One region of the Janthinobacterium sp. GW822-FHT07A03 genome, then DNA from elsewhere that is predicted to be linked to it. Evidence: predicted binding sites of a transcription regulator. Region 1 holds the regulator's gene; each other region holds the start of a gene.
The links. Region 1 encodes LexA, which represses DNA repair genes until DNA is damaged. Its sites were predicted from a motif close to ACTGTATNNNNATACAGT; they were not measured.

Region 1 (2,270 bases):
GGCGCCATCGGCGCCGTGGTGCAGTCCTTGCTGCGCGCGGGCGACCATGTCGTGTCGTCGGCCTTTCTGTTTGGTAATACCAACAGCCTGTGGCAAACGGTGACGGGGCAAGGCATCGGCGTGTCGTTCGTCGATGCCACTGATGTGGCGAACGTGGCGGAGGCCATCACGCCGGCCACGCGAATTGTTTTTGTGGAAACTATTGCCAATCCTCGCACGCAGATCGCCGACCTGGCAAAAATCGGTGACTTGTGCCGCGAGAAGGGTATTTTGTACATCGTTGACAACACCATGACGACGCCATACCTGTTCCGTCCGAAAGCCGTGGGCGCGGGCCTGGTGGTCAATGCGCTGACGAAATCCATCGGCGGCCACGGCAATGCCCTGGGCGGCAGCTTGACGGATACGGGTGTGTTCGACTGGACGCAATATCCGAATATTTTCGAGAATTACAAAAAAGCGGCGCCCACGCAGTGGGGCATCGCGCAAATCCGCGCCAAGGCCTTGCGCGACTTCGGCGCCTCGCTGGGGCCGGAAGCGGCGCACCATATCGCCGTCGGCGCGGAAACCATGGCCTTGCGCATGGACCGTACCTGTTCGAACGCCCTGGCGCTGGCCACCATGCTTGCCGCCGATCCGCGCGTGGCAGCCGTGCATTACCCGGGCTTGCCGTCGCACCCGCAGCATGCGCTGGCGACGGACTTGTTCCGCAGCTATGGTTCGCTGTTCAGCTTTGAATTGAAGGATGGCATCGACTGCTTCGATTTCCTCAATCGTTTGAATCTGGCCATTCCAGCGAGCAACCTCGGCGACACGCGCACCCTGGTCATTCCCGTCGCCCACACGATCTTCTATGAGATGGGTGCCGAGCGGCGTGCCAGCATGGGTATCGCCGAATCGCTGATCCGCGTCTCCGTCGGCATCGAGGACGAGGTGGATCTGCTCGAGGATTTCCGCCAGGCACTCGATGTATAAGTCGCCGGACAAATGAAAAGGGCCGCAACAGTCATGTTGTTGCGGCCCTTTTTGTGTGCAGTCGTTTAATGCCAGCTGCGCATCAAGCCCACGGCCAGGCCTTCCAGGGCGAATTCGTCTTCCGGCGACACGGTAATGACCTTGAAGTCGGGGTTTTCCGGCAGCAATTCGATGACGGAGCCCGTCTTCTTGTAGCGCTTGACGGTGACTTCGTCACCGATGCGGGCGACGACGATCTGGCCGTTCTTGGCGCTGTCGACCTTCTTGACGGCCAGTAAATCGCCATCCATGATGCCGGCGTCGCGCATGGACCAGCCGCGCACCTTCAGCAGGAAGTCGGGCTTGGCCGAGAACAGGGCCGGGTCCACGTTGTAGCTCGCTTCCAGGTTTTCCTGCGCCAGGATGGGCGAACCGGCCGCCACCCTGCCGATCAGGGGCAGCGACATCAGCAGCGCCGCCGGCACTTTCGATGGCGGCGCTTCGGCCGCCGCGCCGATCAGGCGGATGCCGCGCGAGGTGCCGGGCGAAATCTCGATGGCGCCCTTGCGGGCCAGGGCCTGCAAATGCTCTTCGGCCGCATTGGCCGATTTGAAACCCAGTTCATTGGCGATTTCGGCACGGGTGGGAGGAAAGCCCGTGTTTTCAATCGCGTCCTTGATCAGGTTCAGGATTTGTTCTTGTCGTGCTGTCAGCTTGATCATGAGCGGTGGGTGCATACTGAAATGCTGTCTATATGAACAGTCTGTATTTTTGTACAGTATCGTCCACTATGCAAGGGGATTTCCGTGTTTTCGGCGAATTTCGCAAGAAATACTTGTCCGCGGTCGGAAAGTGCGGTGGCGCGCGGCCTTTTCGGGCGCTGGTGCAAGCAATGATTGAAACGTTTGCAAAAGGCGGTTATAATCTTCGGCTGACCTTCCCACACCCGTCTTGACGCCGGGGTGGGCGATTATCAATCCGACCTGAAGGAGTTTGCATGCGTCATTATGAAATAGTCTTTATCGTCCATCCGGACCAAAGCGAGCAAGTGCCCGCGATGATCGAACGCTACAAAGCCAGCGTAACCACCCGCGGCGGTTCGGTTCACCGCGTGGAAGATTGGGGCCGCCGTCAAATGGCTTACTCGATCCAAAAGCTGCCTAAAGCACACTACATCTGCCTGAACATCGAATGCGACAACGAGACCCTGGTCGAGTTGGAAACAGCATTCAAATTCAATGATGCCGTGTTGCGTCACCTGACCGTTAAAATGAAGAAAGCTGAAACAGCTCCTTCGCCGATGATGAAATCGGTAC
Region 2 (2,270 bases), on a different contig from region 1:
CTCGCCCGCTTCGGCATTCAGGCGCGCCGCTTCCGAGTATTTTTCCAGGCAATAGCCGAGGCCGCGCACGGTGGCGATGCGCACGCCGCCTACCTCGATTTTCTTGCGCAGGCGGTGCACATATACTTCGATGGCGTTGTTCGATACTTCTTCGCCCCATTCGCACAGGTGGTCGACCAGCTGTTCTTTCGAGACGAGGCGGCCGGTGCGGCCCAGCAATATTTCCAGCAGGCCCAGTTCGCGCGCCGACAGGTCGAGCATCTGGTCGTTGATGTAGGCGCTGCGTCCTACCTGGTCGTAGCTGAGGGGGCCGTGCTTGATGATGGTGGCGCCGCCGCCGGCGCCGCGGCGCGTCAGGGCGCGCACTCTTGCCTCCAGTTCCGACAGGGCGAACGGCTTGGCCATATAATCATCGGCACCGAGGTCGAGGCCATTCACGCGTTGTTCGATGGAATCGGCGGCCGTCAGGATCAGCACGGGCAGCAGCGAGGCGCGCGCGCGCAGGCGGCGCAGCACTTCCAGGCCGGACATCTTCGGCAGGCCCAGATCGAGGATCAGCAGGTCGAATTCCTGGGTGGACAGGGCCGTATCGGCTTCCTGCCCGGTCTTGACGTAGTCGATCGCATAACCGGACTGGCGCAGCGAACGGGTCAGGCCATCGGCCAGCACGCTGTCATCTTCGGCAAGTAAAATACGCATGGTGCACTTCCTATGCTTGCGGCGGTAGAGGATTGTATTGTGTTTCATTTTCCGCAAGGTGGCGAGTTTTTGTGAGAAACCAGGCTTGTATTGATCTGTTTCAAAACAAATCCACGTTCCGCTTGCATTGATCACTGTTTTTTTATACAGTACTGTCTGTGTAAAGAATTTAACCCACTGGCGCTATCGCAGGCTGCCGGATTCCATTGAGTCCGCAACTGTAGAACGGCTGAAAGAACATATGGACGATAAAAAAGCTGTAGTACCCGCATCGGAAAAAGCCAAGGCGCTCGCCGCCGCACTGGCGCAGATCGAGAAGCAGTTTGGCAAAGGTTCGGTCATGCGCATGGATGCCAGCGCACCGATCGAAGAAGTGCAAGTCGTGTCGACCGGTTCGCTCGGCCTCGATATCGCGCTGGGCGTGGGCGGCTTGCCGCGCGGCCGCGTGGTGGAAATCTATGGTCCTGAATCGTCGGGTAAAACCACGCTGACCCTGCAAACCATTGCTGAAATGCAAAAACTGGGCGGCACCTGCGCCTTTATCGATGCCGAGCACGCGCTGGACGTCGGTTACGCGCAAAAGCTGGGCGTGAACCTGCATGAATTGCTGATCTCGCAACCGGATACGGGCGAGCAGGCACTGGAAATCTGCGACGCCCTCGTGCGTTCGGGCAGCGTCGACCTCGTCGTCATCGACTCCGTGGCCGCACTGACGCCACGTGCCGAGATCGAAGGCGACATGGGCGATTCCCTGCCAGGTTTGCAAGCGCGTCTGATGTCGCAAGCCCTGCGCAAGCTGACCGGCTCCATCAACCGCACGAATACCCTGGTCATCTTCATCAACCAGATCCGCATGAAGATCGGCGTGATGTTCGGCAGCCCGGAAACGACCACGGGCGGCAATGCGCTGAAATTCTACGCCTCCGTGCGCCTGGACATCCGCCGTACGGGCTCGATCAAGTCCGGCGATGAAGTCATCGGCAACGAAACCAAGGTCAAGGTCGTCAAGAACAAGATCGCGCCGCCGTTCAAGGAAGCGCACTTCGATATCCTGTACGGCGCCGGCACCTCGCGCGAAGGCGAAATCCTGGACCTGGGTTCGGATGCCAAGATCGTGGAAAAATCCGGTTCGTGGTACAGCTACAACGGCGAACGCATCGGCCAGGGCAAGGACAACGCCCGCGCCTTCCTGCAAGAGCGTCCGGCGTTGGCCCGCGAGATCGAAAACAAGGTCCGCGCTTCGCTGGGCGTGCGCGAACTGCCGCCGCTGGCTGCTGAAAAGCCGGAAAAAGCGGATAAAGCCGCCGACAAGGCTGCCAAGGCTGCGGAAGCCAAGGCAGAGTAGGTCGGATTAGCGCGGCAAAGCCGCGCGTAATCCGACAACACCACAGACGTCAACAATGTTGTCGGATTACGGCCCAAGGGGCCTAATCCGACCTACGCATGGCTTGCTGCAAGGTGTGACCATGATCGCCGTCCCGCGCTGTTGCGCCGGGCGGCGATTGTGTTTGGGTGATGTGATCGTGGAATGAAAGACAAGGTGGGGGTATGGCCGCAGTACAACTAAGCCT
Region 3 (2,270 bases), 270 kb from region 1:
TTTGCGCCCAGCGACGGCACCACCAGTGGCCGGCGGAACTGCGTGCAATCGAGCTGCTTGAAGCGTCCGCCCTTGCCGTGCAGCCCCAGCCGGTGCACGGCCTTTTCAAAACGCTGACGGATGAGGTCAGCCCACACGCCTTCGCCCCGCATGCGCGCGCCGAACGCGCTGTCGTAATCCTTGCCGCCACGCATTTCGCGCACCCGGTTCATCACGCGCTGTGCCCGCTCTGGAAAGTGCGCTTCCAGCCATTGCTGGAACAATGGACTCACTTCCCACGGCAGGCGCAGCACCACATAATGGGCGTGGATGGCGCCCGCGTCGCGCACGGCTTCGAGCAGCTGCTCGATTTCGGGTTCCGTCACGAAAGGGATGATGGGCGCGATGCTCACGCCCACGGGAATGCCCGCCTCCGTCAGGGTGCGGATGGTGCGCAGGCGCCGCGCCGGTGCGGCCGCGCGCGGTTCCAGGGTGCGCGCGATGGCCGGGTCGAGCGTGGTGACAGTGACGGCCACGGCCGCCAGGCGCCTGGCCGCCATGGGCACCAGGATGTCGATATCGCGCTCGATCAGCGACGATTTCGTGATCAGCGCCACGGGATGGTCGCATTCGTGCAGCACGTCCAGCACGCGCCGCGTCAGCTGCCGTTCCCGTTCGCAGGGCTGATACGCATCCGTGTTCACGCCCAGGGCGATCGGTTCGGGCACATACGACGGCTTGGCCAGTTCGCGCCGCAGCAGTTCGGGGGCGTTCACCTTGGCGTAGATGCGGCTTTCGAAATCCAGGCCAGGCGACAGGCCCAGGTAGCTGTGCGTGGGACGGGCAAAGCAATATATACAGCCATGTTCGCAACCCCGGTACGGGTTCAGCGACACATTGAACGGCAAATCGGGCGAAGCGTTGCGCGTGAGGATGGTGCGCGCCTGCTCGTCGCTGACCTGCGTCTTCCAGGTCGGCGCCGCCTCAACATCCGCCTCGTCCAGGCCGCCCACGCTCCAGCCATCATCGAAACCGGCGCGCGCATGCGCCTCGTAGCGTCCCTGCAGGTTCGAGACGGCCCCGCGCCCCTTCTGGGCTTTCAGCGATTGCGGCGGCAACATGGCTTGCCCGGCGAAGCTGTCATCGTGCGCTGGAATGATTGCTTTCATGAACGGCCCCATCAACTGTATATACGTACAGTATACTATGCCGCTGTGCGGGCAAGATCAAGGGCTGCCGTGCTGTCGTTTCAAGCTTTTTCGCCATGCGGTATGACATAACTCAACTGCTGCGCGACAAAGCCGTCAAATGCCGTGATCAGGGGAACGAAGCGGGACGCGTCCTGCTCCAACTGCATCAGGGCATAGCACGTCGCTTCCAGGGTCGATAACTGGTCCGGCGCGTGCGCCTTGCGGATCAAATAATGGGAGGCAGGCGTGTCGCGCAACGGCAGGCGCGGCAGCTGTTGCAATGGGCGATTCAGGTACAGCATCTTGCGGCTCTTGCGCCAGGTGGCGTCCAGCACCACCAGCCGCAATTGGGTCGCCAACCGGGCGGGATCGAGCAAGATGGCGGGGTCGAGCGCTGGCGGCGGCGCGATGCCCAGCGAACGGTCGCCGGGCGTATCCGGGTACAGCAGCACATTGTGCTTGCCGACCAGCAATTCGGCGAGCGCCTCCGGGGCAAACTGTTCGCCCGTCAGCAGGCGGCTGTTGGGCAGGTTCAGGTGCAGTAAGCGGGCACTGCCCTTGGCGTTGTGGACTTCCAGCGGATGCTGGAGGATCAGCACTTCCACCGCGTGGGCAACGGGAGCGATCCAGCGGCAGATGCAGCTGGCTGCGGCGCGCAGGCAGACCGGGCAGCGTGCGCGTTTGGCCGGCTCCGCCAGGGAGGACGATGCTGAGGGATGACTGGAGCTAGGGCTGGAGGTACGGCGGGTGGTCATGGCGGAGCGCGTTCGCGGCTGTCTTCAAGCCGCGATTGTAGCGCCCACGCCATGCCAACGGGAATGGCCATGTGAAGGGCCGGTTCAAACAACTGCCAAAAACTGCTTGGAAAGGCCTGAAACAACGGATTAAAACAACGGATTAAAACTCTTCCCACTCATCGGCGCCGGAAGCAACCGGTGCGCGCGGCTTGCTGGCGGGCGTCGTGTCCGGTTTTGCGGCCTTGGCTGGGCCGCTGGCAGCGTGGGCGACGAACGTCGACGCGGAGGTGCGCGCAGAAGCGGTGACCGTGCGCCGTGCGGCAGGCTTGACGACGTTGGCTGCGGCGGGACGGGCGGATACGCT

Region 2: a site for LexA is predicted at 833-850, ahead of recA (recombinase RecA). Genes of this name have one in related genera too.
Region 3: a site for LexA is predicted at 1,163-1,180, ahead of AC1RJW_RS02695 (PA0069 family radical SAM protein). Genes of this name have one in related genera too.

Annotation. Positions count from the first base shown of each region.
Region 1 is NZ_JBXAKW010000001.1:324,311-326,580, forward strand. Features, by position in the region: gene AC1RJW_RS01460 (cystathionine gamma-synthase family protein) at 1-975, shown strand, start outside; gene lexA (transcriptional repressor LexA) at 1,041-1,676, opposite strand; gene rpsF (30S ribosomal protein S6) at 1,952-2,270, shown strand, end outside.
Region 2 is NZ_JBXAKW010000003.1:337,613-339,882, reverse strand. Features, by position in the region: gene AC1RJW_RS11140 (response regulator) at 1-699, opposite strand, end outside; gene recA (recombinase RecA) at 941-2,044, shown strand; gene recX (recombination regulator RecX) at 2,248-2,270, shown strand, end outside.
Region 3 is NZ_JBXAKW010000001.1:589,842-592,111, reverse strand. Features, by position in the region: gene AC1RJW_RS02695 (PA0069 family radical SAM protein) at 1-1,100, opposite strand, end outside; gene AC1RJW_RS02690 (tRNA-uridine aminocarboxypropyltransferase) at 1,229-1,924, opposite strand; gene AC1RJW_RS02685 (methyl-accepting chemotaxis protein) at 2,067-2,270, opposite strand, start outside.